DNA from 3 places in the Oceanisphaera sp. genome. Region 1 is predicted to be linked to each of the others. Evidence: predicted binding sites of a transcription regulator. Region 1 holds the regulator's gene; each other region holds the start of a gene.
The links. Region 1 encodes sigma-54, which starts transcription at its own class of promoters, with help from an activator protein. Its sites were predicted from a motif close to TGGCACNGTTTTNGCTT; they were not measured.
Positions count from the first base shown of each region.

Region 1 (5,541 bases):
AATGCTCCCGCTTTATTTTAAAACAGCTCATTAAGCCGTTATTCTGCCTCATTGAAGCGGTCGGCGACGAGGCGTGAAACAGCATCCATTGCCGCCTCGGCATCTTGTCCTTCTGCCACGACCCGAATGGCGTGACCCTGAGCGGTTTCAAGCATCAGCAGCCCCATAACGCTGTTAGCGGGGGCTTGTTTTTCGTGGCTGCATACGGTCACTATGGCATCAAATTGCTCGGTGACTTGTACTAGCTGAATAGCGGCGCGAGCATGTAATCCGAGTTTATTGACAATTTTGAGATCACGCTCAATTCTCCGCATGGTGTTTTTCCAAGGTACGGTGGCGCAGTTGCACACTCTTACCCATTTTTTTAAACGAGGCAGCTAATTGCTCTACCAGATATACAGATCTGTGTTTACCTCCAGTACAGCCAATGGCCACAGTGACATAACTGCGGTTGTTACGCTCAAGATGCGGCATCCAAGTGACCAGGAGGTTTTCTATTTGCCAGCGGTATTTGCTCACTTCAAGCTGGCTATTTAAATAATTAGCCACAGGCTCATCTTGGCCAGTAAAAGGCCTCAATTCGGCAATCCAGTGTGGGTTAGGTAAAAAACGGGCATCAAATACAAAATCAGCATCTTGAGAGATACCAAATTTATAGCCAAAGGATTCAAACACCCAGTTTAATTCACGTTCCTTTTTACCCAATATTCGAGCGCGGATAATTTCGCTTAAGTCATGAATACTGAGATCTGAGGTATCAATGCGCAAATCAGCCGCCGATGATAAAGGCGCTAATAGGTGGGTCTCTTGGCGAATAGCTTCATCCAGTGTGAGGCTGAGCCGAGACAGAGGGTGTAGCCTGCGGGTATCACCAAAGCGGCGAATAAGTGCGGCATTATCGGCATCAATAAAGATATTTGATAGGCTTACACCTTCTATATTACGAACTTGGTCTAAACAGCTTTCCATTTTTTCATTACTGTCGGGGAGGTTACGTACGTCAACACTCACAGCTACTTCGCCGGGCTTGTTGCGCCGCATTTTAACCAAATCGGGTAAGAGCTCTACCGGCAGGTTATCGACACAATAATAGCCTAAATCCTCAAGTACCCGTAACGCGACGGTTTTTCCCGAACCAGAACGACCACTGACGATTACCAGCTGCATAGTTCCCCCTTAAGAAGAAATCATGATTTGATGGAGCTCGTCATCACTACTGGCTTGACGTAGCTGTTTGCAAATCTGTTTGTCACTGAGCTTTTCGGCAATCAATGACAGTGTTTTAAGATGTTGCTTACACTCTTGTTCAGGTACAAGCAGTGCAAATACTAAACTGACCGGCTGATTATCAATAGCATCAAACTCTACTGGTTCAGCAAAGGTCAGTAACACGGCGGTGGCTTGGTTATCATCACTAATACGGCCATGAGGAATGGCAATGCCATTACCTATGCCGGTGGTACCCATTTTTTCTCTGGCTAACAGGCAGTCAAATAACTGCTGGCTGTTAACGTTAAGATGCTGGGCGGCTAGTTCACTGATGATTTCCAGAGCGCGTTTTTTGCTTGTGCAGGGGATTGCACTGCGCGTGCAATCCCTGCTTAATATATCGGCGACTTCCATGGTTATTTTTGCTTAAGCTTCTCTTTGTGTTTAATGACTTGGCGATCGAGCTTATCAATTAAGCTGTCTATCGCGGCGTACATATCTTCACTTTCTGCGTTGGCGAAAATTTCACCGCCGCTAAGCAGTATTCTTGCTTCAGCTACTTTTTGCACTTTTTCTAGGGTAAGAACGACGTGTGCGTTGGTTATATTATCAAAATGGCGCTCTAGACGAGAGAACTTGCTGTTAACATAATCACGTAATGAGTCTGTGATATCTACATGGTGTCCAGTCAAATTTATTTGCATAATGTCTTCCTTCTAGGTCGGCCTACATCAGGCGTTTACGTTGATTGGAAGGGGGGATGGCCAGCGACTCTCGATATTTAGCGATGGTGCGTCTCGCCACCTTTATCCCTTGCTCAGCCAGCAGTTGAGCAATTTTGCTATCACTCAACGGCTTAACCGGGTTTTCTGCTCCGACTAATTTTTTGATTAAAGCACGAATAGCGGTGGATGAACATTCTCCGCCGCTTTCGGTTCCTACATGGCTGGAGAAAAAATACTTCAGCTCAAACACGCCTCTTGGCGTGTGTAAAAATTTTTGTGTGGTCACTCGCGAGATGGTGGATTCGTGCATTTCTACCACATCGGCCACTTGATTGAGCACCATGGGTTTCATGGCCTCTGCTCCATACTCAAAGAATGCCTGTTGTTGGTCAACAATACAATTAGCAACCTTGAGTAAGGTCTCATTTCGGCTTTCTAGGCTTTTGATAAACCACTTAGCATCTTGCAGGTGGTTGCGAATGTACTGGCTATCTTCTGTGCCCTTCGCACTGCTTGCCATAGCGGCATAGGTTTGGTTTAGTCGCACCTTTGGCATTGCATCTGTATTTAGTTCGGCCACCCAAGTGCCTTTGCGTTTGCTGACCACTACATCGGGGATTACATATTCAGAGTTTGACTGCAGTATGCGACTACCCGGCCTCGGCTCAAGCTGTTGAATTAGCGCTAATACGTCTCTTAGCTCATTTTCTTTAAGGCAGGCCTTACGCTGCAAGGTACGGTAATCGCGGTTACCTAGCAAATCCATGTGATGCTCAAGCACTGCTAGGGCATCACTTAGCCATGGGGTGTCGTGGGGCAGGGCATGGAGTTGAATTGATAAGCACTCTTGTACGCTGCGTGCTGCAACACCTAAAGGATCAAAATGTTGAATACGTTTAAGTACCGCCTCCACCTCGTCTGCTTCAATATGCTGCTCCCCACCTGATACGCTGGCTAATAGGGCGTCTATATCTAGGCTGAGATAGCCGGCGTCGTCAATGGCATCAATAATCGCTAAGGCGATAGCTTGGTCGGTATCGCTAAAGGGGGTCAGTTGCATCTGCCATAACAGGTAATCTTGTAAGGTTTCGGTTGTTTCCCCTTGGTACACCGTATCGTCCATGCCTTCAGGTAAGCCTGCGTTAGTACTACCAGACGAAGCGGTGTAAATTTCCTCCCACTGGGTGTCCATTGGCAAATCATCTGATAGCTGGTGCTGTTCCATCGCTTTGTCGGTGGCTAGCTGATCATTTTGCTGAGGGGCTGCTGTTTGAGATTCTGCCTCGCTCTGTTCGTCTTGCTCCTCTTGCTCAAGCAGGGGGTTATTATCAAGTGCAAGTTGAATTTCTTGTTGCAACTCCAAGCTCGATAGCTGCAACAGGCGAATGGCCTGTTGCAGCTGAGGCGTCATGGTCAGCTGCTGGCCCATGCGTAATTGAAGAATTGGCTTCATTGTAAAAAAGTCCTTCCATATCAACCGCGAATGGCTACAGCGGTGCCGTTAGAGGCTAAATTGCTCACCAAGATAGACTTTCTTGACCTGTTCATTATTAAGTATTTCGGCTGGTGTGCCAGCGGCTATACGGTGGCCTTGGCTAACAATATAGGCGCGTTCACACACATCAAGCGTTTCACGCACATTGTGGTCGGTAATTAACACGCCTAAGCCTCTGTCTCGCAGGTGCAATATAATTTTTTTAATATCGAGTACTGATATAGGATCGACACCGGCAAAAGGTTCATCCAACAAAATAAAGCGGGGATCAGCGGCGAGTGCGCGGGCAATCTCCACTCGTCTGCGCTCACCACCGGACAAGCTCATGCCGGTATTATCTCGAATATGGGTAATATTAAACTCTTCGAGTAGTTGTTCCATTTTTTCTGTGCGCTCGTCTGAGCTTAAATCTTTGCGTGTTTCTAATACCGCCATTATGTTATTAGATACACTTAAACGGCGAAAGATAGACGCTTCTTGCGGTAAATAACCAATGCCACTGCGGGCCCGTAAGTGCATGGGTTGATGACTAATATCTTGTTCATCTATGGCGATACTGCCGGCATCGCTTTGTACTAAGCCCACAATCATATAAAAAGAGGTGGTCTTGCCGGCGCCATTGGGGCCAAGCAGACCAACAATTTGGCCGGTATTTACTGTCATACTGACATCAGCTACTACCTGACGCCCTTTGTAACTTTTTTGGAGATTGCGCGCTTTTAGCGTGGCCATGATTACTTTTGAGCCTCATCTTTAGTCGATTTTTGTTGCTTTTCAGGCAAAAACACTGTGGTTACCCGATCTTGCCCGCCTTGGCTTTCGGCTTCCATTTGCTCTTTGTCGATAAAATAACGAATACGATAACCCGTCACTATATTATCGTTTTGCTTGATTTGTGCATTGTTTAGCAGTGTCATGGTGCGAGACGTTATATCGTAATTAATCTGATTAGCTTGAGCTCTTATTGGCTCGCCACTGTCTAACACTTGGTAATAGGTGGCAGGAGCGCCATAGGCCGTCATAGATTGCAGGCCTTTATCATTACGAATCACCACTAACTTACTGGCACGCACATCTAAGGTACCTTGTTTTACTACCACTTTATCAGTGAAGGTCACTTTGTTGTCTGCCAGTTCAACGAGTTGACGACCCGCATCAATAGTGACTGCCTGATTATAGTCAGACTCTTTAGCATGAGCCCCATTGAGGCTCAATGCTAACAGGCTACTCACGCTAAGGAGTAATATACGTTGCTTGGGTATCATGCAGTAATTCCACCGTTTGTTGATCGATTTTGCCAAGCAAACCTCTGCCTTGTGCCTGATAGTTTGGGCTAGTTAACTGTACTACTTGATTAGATCGCAATTGGTTATTAATAAAGTCCAGCTCGAGATATTCGGTTGTTAAAGTTTTGACGGGGCTGTTCGCTTGCAGCCCTTTACCTACCACAGTGCCGTTTAACACCAGGTTGTCGTCTGTATTTAACATGCCTTCATCACCACTCAGTTGCCATTGGGGCTGGCCACTAGGTGAATAAAGCAAGATAACAGGTTTTTCCATTAGGGTCATGGCCAGTGGTTGGTAGTGCTCGGCGTATTCGGCCTCTAATCCACGATAGGGCAACCCCAGTTTGTTATATTGCACACTCACCAAATTTTTGGCGATAAAATCAGGTTGATAGTTCTGCTGGGTAATCACTTGTTCATCACTGGGTTTAAACCACTGCCAGCAGGCTAATGCCAATACAAATAGGCCGAAAAACCACCCCGTTTGACGGCTCATATACTCATACCTTGGGCATGAGCTAATTGTCCTCGGGCTTCTAGTATCAAATCACACAGTTCACGTACCGCCCCTTGGCCACCTTTTAAGTGAGTCACATAGTCTGCCTGCTGGCGCACTTTAGGGTGCGCATCAGCCACAGCGACACCCAAGGCGCAGTGTTGCATTACCGGTAAGTCCACTACATCATCGCCAATATAGGCAACCTGCTCTGGGGTTAGGTGTAAGTCGGTCATGAGAGCGTGATAGCCTTGCATCTTATCGCTTTGCCCTTGATAAACATGCTCTACACCCAGTGAGGCCATGCGCTCGGCGACTATGGTGGAGTTG
Region 1 covers NZ_JBQDEX010000026.1:15,770-21,310, reverse strand. The annotation lists gene ACTHY5_RS04120 (HPr family phosphocarrier protein) at 39-314, opposite strand; gene rapZ (RNase adapter RapZ) at 301-1,167, opposite strand; gene ptsN (PTS IIA-like nitrogen regulatory protein PtsN) at 1,177-1,623, opposite strand; gene hpf (ribosome hibernation promoting factor) at 1,626-1,913, opposite strand; gene ACTHY5_RS04100 (RNA polymerase factor sigma-54) at 1,936-3,387, opposite strand; gene lptB (LPS export ABC transporter ATP-binding protein) at 3,436-4,161, opposite strand; gene lptA (lipopolysaccharide transport periplasmic protein LptA) at 4,164-4,694, opposite strand; gene lptC (LPS export ABC transporter periplasmic protein LptC) at 4,663-5,211, opposite strand; gene kdsC (3-deoxy-manno-octulosonate-8-phosphatase KdsC) at 5,208-5,541, opposite strand, start outside.

Region 2 (5,541 bases), on a different contig from region 1:
GTCACTACAGCGAACAAAACATGAAGCTGACGGTGGTGCCTAATCGCAATGCCATTATGCTGACCATTGCCTTTGGCGTGGCGGCCAGTCGAGGCTTAAATGCAGTGGCCCTTGCGGTGCACGGCGGTGATCACTTTATTTATCCCGATTGCCGACCTGATTTTATTCGCTTATTCAGTGAGATGCAGCAACAAGCCCTAGAGGGGGTCGCCGAAGTGGGTTTGTTTGCCCCCTATGTGAATACCGATAAAACCGAGATTGCTCGAGATGCGGCGCGCTTTAAGGTCCCTATTGTTGATACTTGGTCGTGTTATGAAGGGGGCGAGTTACACTGCGGGCGCTGTGGCACCTGTGTTGAGCGCATTGAGGCCATGACCTTGGCCGGTATAGTGGACCCTACGCCTTATCAAGACAGCGAATACTGGAAAGCGGCGTTATCGAAAGTAGCAGCGAAGGGGGACTTATAATGTATCGCATTAAAAAAGAGTTTCACTTTTCCGCTTCTCATCAGCTAGTGCAAATGCCTGACTGGCACCCTTGTGCGCGTTTGCACGGCCATAACTACATAGTTGAAATTGAACTTAGCGGTGAAACCCTCAATGAGTTTGGTTTTGTGCGCGATTACCTAGAATTAAGTGCCTTTAAAGACTACATCGACGAGCAGCTCGATCACCGGCATTTAAATGAGGTGTTAGGGGATGAGTGCACCACAGCGGAGCGGCTCGCTAAGCATTTGTTTGACTGGGCTGCCGCTCGCTGGCCAGAAGTCAGTGCCATTTCGGTATCGGAAACACCGAAAACTTGGGCGGAATATCGGCCATGAATCAGACTGTTATTGATAGCCAAACCTTGCATGACTCGATAAATGGCGATCAAAGCATCGCGATTAGTGAAATATTTGGCCCCACCATTCAAGGCGAAGGCGCCTTAGTGGGCGTGCCTACCGTATTTGTACGCACCGGCGGTTGTGATTTTCGCTGTTGTTGGTGTGATACCTTATATGCGGTTGAACCGCGCTTTAAAGCCGATTGGGCCGCCATGACAGCCCCACAAGTGCTGGCCGAAGTGGCTCGTTTAAGTGGTGCTAAGCCCTTGCTAATTACCTTGTCGGGGGGAAATCCTGCCCTGCAACCCTTAGCTGAACTACTTGAGCTGGGACATGCTCAAGGCTATACCTTTGCCATCGAAACCCAAGGCAGTAAGGCACAACCTTGGTTTGCCCAGCTCGATCATTTAACCCTCAGCCCCAAGCCGCCCTCAGCCGGCATGTCCTTTCATCAAGCGCGCTTTGATGAATGCGTGGCGCAGGCCGGAGCACACACCAAAGTGAGTTTAAAGCTGGTAATTGCCGATGAAGCTGATTATCAGTGGGCGCGAGCCTTTGCTGCACATTACCCGCAGCTGCCGCTAACACTACAGCCGTGTAACTTAGCGCCTGCCACCCCTGAGCTGCCAGAGCTTGAAACCGATCTTGACGCCTTAAATAACAAATTACGTTGGTTGGTGGACAAGGTCACAGAAGATGGGTGGTTTAATGCCCGCGTATTACCTCAACTACATGTGTTAATCTGGAACAATGCGCGCGGCGTATAACGGTGAGTCTCTATATTCGTTACTGATGGAGTGTGTGCCGGGTAAAGGTGGTATTAAATCGCGCTTGATATTTGACCGGTTACCTTTGGAACACGGCGATGGGCAGAGAAAATAAATGTTAAAATGACTTAATTATTCGCATTCATTTTGCTTTAATTAGATACTAGTAAAAATATCCACATGGCTTACTGTGATGAGTGCAACGCAAAGCCTTGCCCCCCAGGGCTATGGCGCAGATAGAAAATGGTTCGCTAAGCTTGAACTCAAGCTAGTCCCTTTTGTTAATAAAACCCACCTTAAACAACTCGCCTTTGTTGGCCCCTTGCGTATTCAACGCCCCTTTTATCCTGAAGACGGCGTGTGCCACCTGTATATCTTACATCCCCCCGGTGGTCTTGTTTCTGGTGATAAATTACATATTCACGCTCATTGTAGTGCCCACAGCCAAAGCCTGCTCACCACGCCTTCTGCAGGTAAAATTTACGGCCAAGATAGTGACGGTGTCGTGCAAGGGCAAACCGTGCATCTGCAATTAGCCGATAACGCCGAGTGCGAATGGCTGCCTCAAGAAACCCTTATTTTTAATAATGCCAATGCCGAGCTCGATACCCGCATCGAGTTAGCGGACACGGCGCGCTTTATTGGGTGGGATTTAGTCTGCCTAGGGCGACCTGCCAGTGATGCTCCCTTCCACCAAGGGCAAGTAAAACAGCGCATTCGTGTTTGGCGTAATGAGCGCCTTGTTTTAAATGAGCATGTACAACTCAGTGCGGGCAGTGAGTTGCAACAAGCACGGGTTGGCTTTGCCGGTAACAATGTGTTTGGCACCTTGCTCGCCACAGGCGTCGATTTTGAACCCGCCTTACTTGAGCAATTACGACAGCTTTTACCCAGCCCTGAGTTTTCCTTGACCCAACGCCTAGGTGTACTGTTAGTGCGCTATTTAGGCGATAACATGAATGAGTGCCGAGCCGGCATGTGGCAGGCGTGGCGGGTGATACGCCCGGTATTATTAATGCGTGAAGTCTGTATTCCCCGCATTTGGCTCACCTAATTTAAGTAACATATTAAGGCAACAACATGGAACTAAGCCCAAGAGAAAAAGATAAATTGCTGCTGTTTACCGCAGGCATGGTGGCCGAGCGCCGCCTCGCCCGTGGCCTAAAGCTTAATTACCCTGAGTCGGTGGCCTATTTATCCATGGCGATTTTAGAAGGGGCGCGTGATGGGCGTACCGTGGCTGAATTAATGGGCAGTGGGCGCAATTGGTTAACTCGAGAGCAGGTGATGGATGGCGTGCCAGACATGGTCAAAGAAGTGCAAGTGGAAGCGACTTTCCCCGATGGCACTAAGCTTGTGACATTACATGATCCCATTCAATAACAGGTAAACAAGATGAAACCTGGAGCAATACAGGTCGCTGCGGGCGATCTTGAATTAAACATCGGTCGTGAAAGGCGCACCTTAGTGGTGGCTAATACTGGTGACAGACCTATTCAAGTAGGTTCACATTATCACTTTGCAGAAGTGAACCCCGCTCTTAAATTAGACAGAGCCCAAGCGCTGGGTTTTCGGCTCGATATTGCCGCCGGCACGGCCATTCGCTTTGAACCCGGCCAAGAGCGCAGTGTGACCCTAGTTGCCTTAGCGGGTTTGCGTCGGGTATATGGTTTTAGAGGCGATGTAATGGGTCCATTAGGAGAGCAAGATGTCTAAAATTAGCCGCAGTGCCTACGCTGACATGTTTGGCCCCACTATTGGGGATAGAATTCGCTTAGCCGACACTCAATTATGGATTGAAGTGGAGCAAGATTATGCCTATTACGGCGATGAAGTTACCTTTGGTGGTGGTAAGGTTATTCGCGATGGCATGGGACAAAGCCAGCTGGGTGATGCCGACACCGTAGATACCGTCATTACCAATGTGGTCATACTCGATCACTGGGGCATAGTTAAAGCCGATGTCGGCATTACCAATGGCCGCATTGTGGCCATTGGTAAAGCAGGTAACCCCGATATTCAAGACGGCGTGACCATTAACTTAGGCGCTTGCAGCGAAGTGATTGCTGGCGAGGGGAAAATACTCACCGCCGGTGGCGTCGATAGCCATATTCACTATATTTGCCCTCAACAAATAGAAGAAGCCAGTTGCTCAGGCATTACCACCATGATTGGCGGCGGCACAGGCCCTGCCACCGGTAGTAAAGCCACCACCAGCACCCCAGGAGCCTGGCATATGGCGCGTATGCTACAAGCCACCGACCAATTGCCGATGAACTTTGGTTTTTTAGGCAAAGGTTGCACCAGCGTACCCGGCCCCTTGCGTGAGCAACTAGAAGCCGGCGCCATGGGCCTTAAAATACATGAAGATTGGGGGGCGACACCGGCGGCCATTGATTGCTGTTTGTCGGTAGCGGAAGAGTATGATGTGCAAATTGCTATTCATACCGATACCTTAAATGAGTCCGGCTTTGTTGATGACACTGTGGGCGCCTTTAAAGGACGTACCGTACACACCTACCATACTGAAGGCGCGGGAGGCGGTCATGCTCCCGATATTTTAAAAGCCTGTAGCTTGTCGAATGTGTTGCCCTCGTCCACCAACCCGACACGGCCTTACACCATTAATACCGTGGATGAACATTTAGATATGTTAATGGTGTGCCATCATCTGGATCCTAATATTCCCGAAGACGTGGCGTTTGCCGACTCACGTATTCGTAAAGAAACCATCGCTGCCGAAGATATTTTACAAGACCTAGGGGTGATTTCGATGATCTCTTCCGACAGTCAAGCCATGGGCCGCGTGGGAGAGGTGGTGTGTCGTACTTGGCAAACCGCTGACAAAATGCGTCAACAACGCGGCTTATTACCCGAAGATGAAGCCTTAGGCTGTGATAACTTTCGTGCTAAACGTTATATCGCCAAATACACCATTAACCCCGCGATTGCTCACGGTGTTAGCCACATAGTGGGCTCGGTGGAAGTGGGTAAGCTGGCCGATTTAGTGCTGTGGGAACCGGCTTTTTTTGGTATTAAACCGGCGTTGATTTTAAAAGGCGGTACCATACCTTATGCGCCCATGGGCGATATTAATGGCTCTATTCCCACCCCTCAGCCGGTGCATTACCGCCCTATGTTTGGCTCATTGGGCCGCTCGGCATCCGCAAGCAGTGTGACTTTTGTCAGCCAAGCCGCCTTAAAGAATAACTTGGTATCGCAATTGGGCTTAACCCGTGAGCTGGTGGCCTGCGTGAATACCCGCAAGGTACAAAAGCAAGATATGATCCACAACGGCGCCACGCCTGAGCTAGAAGTAGATGCGCAAACGTATGAGGTGCGTTGTGACGGTGAGCTATTAACCTGCGAGCCCGCAGAAGTACTGCCACTGGCGCAACTCTATATGTTGTTTTAAATACAAAGCGCCTAGCACCAAGCTGCTCCAGATGAAGCAGGGTGTGTTTGAACTTACGGCTTACAGCTATGTTTATTGGAGATAACAGTGTTAAAAATTATTCAATGTTTAGGGCAGAGTGAACACACCGCTGACGATCAGCTGGTGTTGCCATTTGAACTGCGCCAAAAAGGGCGCTTTAAAGCCGTTAGTGAGCAAGGAGTCGAGTTAGGGGTATTTTTAGAACGCGGCCAAGTGCTGGCCGAGGGCGACAAGCTACAAGCAGAAGATGGACGCATCTTGGTTGTGATAGCACAAGATGAGCAAGTGGTGACGGCTCATGCTGAAGACTGGCCAAGCTTTGCCCGTGCCTGCTATCACTTAGGTAATCGCCATGTCACCTTACAACTGGGTGAGTGCTGGTTACGCTTTCAGCCCGATCACGTACTTGAGCATTTGGCCGAGCATTTAGGGCTGCGCTTAGATAAAGGTGATGCGCCTTTCCACCCCGAATCGGGGGCCTATCATGGCAGCCACAGCCACAGCCACAGCCA
Region 2 covers NZ_JBQDEX010000075.1:389-5,929, forward strand. The annotation lists gene queC (7-cyano-7-deazaguanine synthase QueC) at 1-467, shown strand, start outside; gene queD (6-carboxytetrahydropterin synthase QueD) at 467-823, shown strand; gene queE (7-carboxy-7-deazaguanine synthase QueE) at 820-1,593, shown strand; gene ACTHY5_RS08010 (urease accessory protein UreD) at 1,787-2,647, shown strand; gene ACTHY5_RS08015 (urease subunit gamma) at 2,674-2,976, shown strand; gene ACTHY5_RS08020 (urease subunit beta) at 2,989-3,309, shown strand; gene ureC (urease subunit alpha) at 3,302-5,008, shown strand; gene ureE (urease accessory protein UreE) at 5,096-5,541, shown strand, end outside; gene ACTHY5_RS08035 (urease accessory protein UreF) at 5,514-5,541, shown strand, end outside.
Region 2: a site for sigma-54 is predicted at 1,730-1,746, ahead of ACTHY5_RS08010 (urease accessory protein UreD). Genes of this name have one in related genera too.

Region 3 (5,541 bases), on a different contig from region 1:
GGCACCATTGGTTACTGATTGAACGGTAGTAAGAGAAGCACCGGCTTGCAGCAGTGCCTCGGTAAGTGCTTGCTCTAATGCTTGTTGGCGCGCAGTCTCTTTTCCTGCGCTTAGTGGTGCCGACCCTTGGGTTTGATACCAATCGGCATGTGCCGTTAACGGTAATGCCAGCGGCAATAATAAAAATAACGAGAGCAAAAGGGCTTTTATTGGCACGGAGTCACCTATGGTAAAAAGGCTATTGAATTAAATAACGACGTTAATCAATGTTGGCAAGGATTATGCAAAAAGCTTGCCATTAGATAGCTGTTAAGCGTAACAAGACAAGCGCTAAAATTAAGAGAGATAATTTAGTAGCTATCCTGATCTGGTAAAACTAACCACCATAGCAAGGCCTAAAGAGGTCGAATAAATTCGACCCTACGCTCGGGGTAGACTGGTATTATATGCAAGGCGTTCGGCGTGTTATTCGCTTTTCTGTTATGCTGAGCCATGGCTGTTATGCGCGTGTGCCAAGTTTGTCATGCTAATGGTCAGTAAAGTTTATGGCAGCAGAGCCGATAGCCTAATGGATATTATCTATTACAATGGGAGTCATGATGAGTAAAGCCTTTTTGCTAGTGACGGTGCTGGGGTTAGCAGCGTGCACCACCCCTGCAGAGCAAGAACAAGCACTGCCGGCGCAGCAGTTTGATGCTGAACATCATTATTTGCCTCATGATCATGCGTCTCATTATATTAACAATAAACTGCTTGGGCCATTAGTCGGGCCCGATATGTCGCCTCGCCACAGCCAAGACGGCGTTCCTATGCGCATGAGATCTGATACGCGCAGTGCTCATCTTCCTCAGGCGGGTCCTTCTTTAGTGGGCGGCCAAACTCAAATACAACAGCATATGTCGGCATTAGCGTATCGTTTAGTGTCTAGTGCACACAATCTTAATGAGCAGTCTGGCATTGCTGTTAGTGGTTTTGTTGATCAGCAAGACTACCAAAGCCAAGACGATTTTAGTCGCTTACTGTCCGAAACTATGATGTTTCAGCTTAATCAATATGGCCTGCGAGTCGTTGACTTTAAAGCCTTGCCCTTTATTCGTATCACCCCCGAAGGTGATATTAGTACCAGCCGAGATTATCGTCAGTTAAGCCCACGAATTGATGCGCGTTATTTGTTGCACGGCACTGTAAGTGAAACCACTGGGGGACGCTTAATTAATGCTCGTTTGGTGTCCATGGGGGATAATAGCCTTATAGCCAGTGCTCAGCAGTTTATTCCTGAGTATTTAGTGGCCGGTTTGCTGAGAGCCAAAGGCCCACAAACTCGTGTCATAACACCGGCAGAAAGGAGACGTTATGCGAAGTAAGTATGGGCTGATATTGCTGGTGCTTTTAAGTGGCTGTAGCACACAGTCATCGCTGTTTAATAAAAGTGAGCCACTGCAGGCGGTAGGGTACGCGCCTATTAGCCTGCAAAGCCCTGCGGATTATCAGCAGAAACTGTTACACGCGATGCGTGCTTCTAAACTGGATGCTTATCGTGAGCTCACAGAGCAATTAGGGGGCGTAATGTCGTCTAGCTCTAGCACTATGAATAGCCATATTTTACAAGATGGCACTGTTAGTAACAGTAGTCGTGGCGTAGTGCGAGGGGCTCAAGTGGTGAATAGCTACCCCGACGGTGATATGTACATAACCGAACTAGAGTTAGATTTAAACCGTTATGAAAAGTTACGTCGTGGGGAGTAGGATAATGTTGAATGTTGAATGTTGAATGTTGAAGAGATTAAAAATGACGATCATAAAAAAAACACCACTCTATATATGTATCAAAGTGGTGTTTTTTTGAGCTTGGCGTCTGGCGCTATAAATTAAACTTTAAAGCCAGTGCCTTTATTAATGCCCTTGGTATGACCTTTTTGATCATAAGTCATACTTTGTCGTTCATGCAGCTTACTTAAAATATTGCTTAACTGACGAATACCATTTAATGACTGTTCTAGCAGCTGCTCAGCGACTTGGCTGCGTTCTTGGCACTTACTGACTAAATCACGTAACAGACTAACCTGTTCTTTAAACTCATTGCTTAATTGAACTCGGTCTGGGTGGTGAGCCAGCTCGCCGTCGGTTTTTTGAATAACAGTAAGCAAGGCCTGCTTACTCTCGGCTAACGGAGGCAGTTCTAATGCTTTTCGTTGCGTAATTAACTCAAGCTCCTGCTCGGTAATCTCTAGCAGTTGCTCAAGTTGTAAGCGTTGGGTTTCTAGCAGCGCAGCAAGCGACATATTAGAGGCCTTTTAAGTCCTGTTCAAAACTTGAAATGTTGGCAGCAAGTTTATCACTGTCTACTTGATAAGATCCCTCATTAACGGCTTTTTTTAGCGCCGCTATTTTAGCGCTATTATCAGGCGCAGAGGTGTTAGCCAAGTTTTGCTGTACCTGACTAAGGCGCTGAGCCTGAGGGGTAAGCGTAACGGAGTCTTGAGAAGGAGAAACCGTATTTTTTGCTGCATTAGGCGCCGCTTCGTTACCAATGTTTTGTTTGTACTTATTGGTTGTTAGTGGCGTGCTATTGCCTAAACCTGCGGGTAATTTATCGATAGCCATAATATAAGTGTCCTAATTCTGCTGCTGCGTACAAGGGGTATCGGCCTAGTACACAACAACTTTAGCAGAATTTATAATTTAACCTGTACTTGACCTGCGGCCATGACTCGAGCGCTGATTTTTCGACCTGAATTGAGGTTGCTCACGCGAATGCTGTCATTAAATGAGCCATCTTCTTCAGCAATGCCATCCGTTCTTAGCATAAGCCCCCCTGTTTTTGCCAAAATGCTAACTTTGTCACCTTTACATACGACACAAAGTTGGCTGCTTCTTATGGGCTGCCCTGGGCGTAAATCGCGCTTACTGCGAGAGCCCACTAATTCACTGACTCGGCTAAAAATATCACCGCGTAATAATACTTCATCTTCATACTCAATGGTGAGATGCGACGCTTGTAGTAGCGTATTGCGTGCGATAGGGTCTAGTGCTGTTACCACGGGTTTAAGAATGCGCACCCTAACCGGCACAAATAAATCCCAGCTTGGTGTTTCGTGGCACTGTAAATAGACATGAGTGTTGCGCTTTATTTCACCTGAGCCCCTAATGTTGGCGGTCAGCTTCCCCAAACATTCTGTTAGTTGCACTCGTGTATCAATGCTTGCGGCATTAACCTCTAACTTATCATCTGGCTGGGTAGCAACTAAGTCTCGCACATAGTCTTCGGCATAATGACGAATCGCTTCATGTGCAGACGAACTATTTATTTGTGCTTGAGACTCTGCAGTTAAGCCCGCAAGCAGTAATATAGGCACTAAATTTTTTTTATATAACACTATTTTGTAGCTTGATCGCACAAAAGAGCGAGCAATCACACATAATAAGAAAATGTTTCTAAGCATTACTACCTCGTGGCCGATAAGAAAAGGTAAGTTGGTCTCAGTTGGCGTCCGCAGAGTGTGAGTGATAGGCTAGCATTAAAGCGCACGGATAGTCGCAGTTTAAACTAAAATATGCATAAAGCATGCCATTAAGCCTTTTGGTGATGGCGTATACGGAGAAAGGGTGATGGCGGGAATACTTGACTCAGTCAACCAAAGAACACAGCTTGTTGGGCAAAATAGGTTAGAGTTATTACTATTTAAACTTAATGGCCGTCAAAGATTTGGCATTAACGTGTTCAAGGTAAAAGAGGTGCTGCAATGCCCAAACTTAACTGCTTTTCCCCAGCGCAGCTCAGTGATTAAAGGGGTAGCGAACATTCGTGGCCAGACTATTTCTATTATCGATATCAGTAAAGCCATGGGTGGGCGTCCTATTGCAGATATAGATAACAGTTTTGTTATTATTTCTGAGTATAACCGCACCATACAAGGTTTTTTAGTCAACTCAGTTGAGCGTATTATTAACGTTAACTGGGAATCTATTTTGCCGCCCCCCAAAGGAGCAGGTCGCTCTAACTACATGACCGCAGTTACTGAAATAGATGGTGAGTTGGTTGAAATTCTAGACGTAGAAAAAATTCTTGATGAAATTATTCCTGCTCATTCTGTGGTAAGAGATGAGTTAGTGGATGAAGTGTCTGGTTTAACCACAGCGGATCAAAAGCCTATTTTGATAGCCGATGACTCCTCCGTAGCACGCCGTCAAATTTATAACACACTTGTAAGCTTAGGCTTTGAGGTTATAGTGACAGAAAATGGTCGACTCGCCCTTGATAAGCTTAAAGAATTAGCTGCTATTGGCCCAATTAACGAACAGTTATCTATGGTCATTTCTGATGTGGAAATGCCTGAGATGGACGGTTACACTCTTACTGCTGAAATTAGAAATAATCCATCACTAAAAGGTTTGCATGTCATTTTACATACCTCTTTAAGTGGTGTGTTTAATAAAGCATTGATTGAAAAAGTAGGGGCGAACGATTTTATTGCGAAGTTCCACCCTGATGAGTTGGCAACAGCCGTGAAAAGCGCACTCTAAAATAGGTATAAAGGAACAGGTAATTGATGAAGAATCTGACCGACCAACAGTATCGAGCGTTTTGCCAGTTTCTTGAAACTAGCACAGGCATAGTGCTGGGTGATAATAAACAGTATTTAGTAAAAAGCCGCTTGTCGCCGCTATTAACTCGCTTTCAATTAGAGTCATTAGATGACTTAGTGGCTAAAAGTATGTTGCCTCGTGAGCGAGAGCTTAAAACAGCTGTGATTGATGCGATGACGACGAACGAAACGCTATGGTTTCGTGATGCTTATCCTTTTACTTTACTCAGTGAAAAGTTATTCCCTGAACTTGCTAAGCCGGGTAAAACGTTAAAAATATGGTCTTCTGCCAGTTCTTCTGGTCAAGAGCCCTACTCGATTGCAATGACGGCGCTAGAGTATCAGGCGCACAAACCCGGTGGTTTGCCAGGGCTGCAAATTGTGGCCACTGATATTTCGACGAGTATGCTAGAGCACTGTAAAAAAGGAATTTACGATAGCCTATCCCTAGCGCGTGGTTTATCCCCGGAGCGAAGAAGCCATTTTTTTACTCCGTTAGCTGATGGTAAAATGCAGTTAAAAGATAAAGTGAGAAATATGGTGTCTTTTCGTCCCTTTAACTTGCTAGACAGCTACAGCTTATTGGGTAAGTTTGACATTATATTTTGTCGTAACGTGCTTATTTACTTTTCTCCAGCAAATAAAACCAAAATCCTTAACCAGTTTGCGCACTCGTTAAACCCTGGGGGGTACTTACTACTAGGAGCGTCAGAGTCGCTGACCGGCTTATCAGATAAATTTGAAATGATCCGCTGTAACCCTGGCATCATCTATCGGCTGAAGTAGCAATCATTTTGAGTTCTCTTCTCTGCCCCCGTTAATGTTATTAATGGGGGCAGTGTTGTTTTAGTACTGCAATTTTAACAGTTGGCATAGGTCTTGCTTGGTATAACAGTAACAAAGCGGGAGGCATGAACAAGAGCTATCGTTCACCGCTTCTCACTAATTTAAGCTA
Region 3 covers NZ_JBQDEX010000047.1:1,341-6,881, forward strand. The annotation lists gene ACTHY5_RS06120 (flagellar assembly protein T N-terminal domain-containing protein) at 1-216, opposite strand, end outside; gene ACTHY5_RS06125 (FlgO family outer membrane protein) at 600-1,364, shown strand; gene ACTHY5_RS06130 (LPP20 family lipoprotein) at 1,354-1,746, shown strand; gene flgN (flagellar export chaperone FlgN) at 1,869-2,282, opposite strand; gene flgM (flagellar biosynthesis anti-sigma factor FlgM) at 2,284-2,604, opposite strand; gene flgA (flagellar basal body P-ring formation chaperone FlgA) at 2,676-3,443, opposite strand; gene ACTHY5_RS06150 (chemotaxis protein CheV) at 3,610-4,524, shown strand; gene ACTHY5_RS06155 (CheR family methyltransferase) at 4,551-5,372, shown strand.
Region 3: a site for sigma-54 is predicted at 3,555-3,571, ahead of flgA (flagellar basal body P-ring formation chaperone FlgA). Genes of this name have one in related genera too.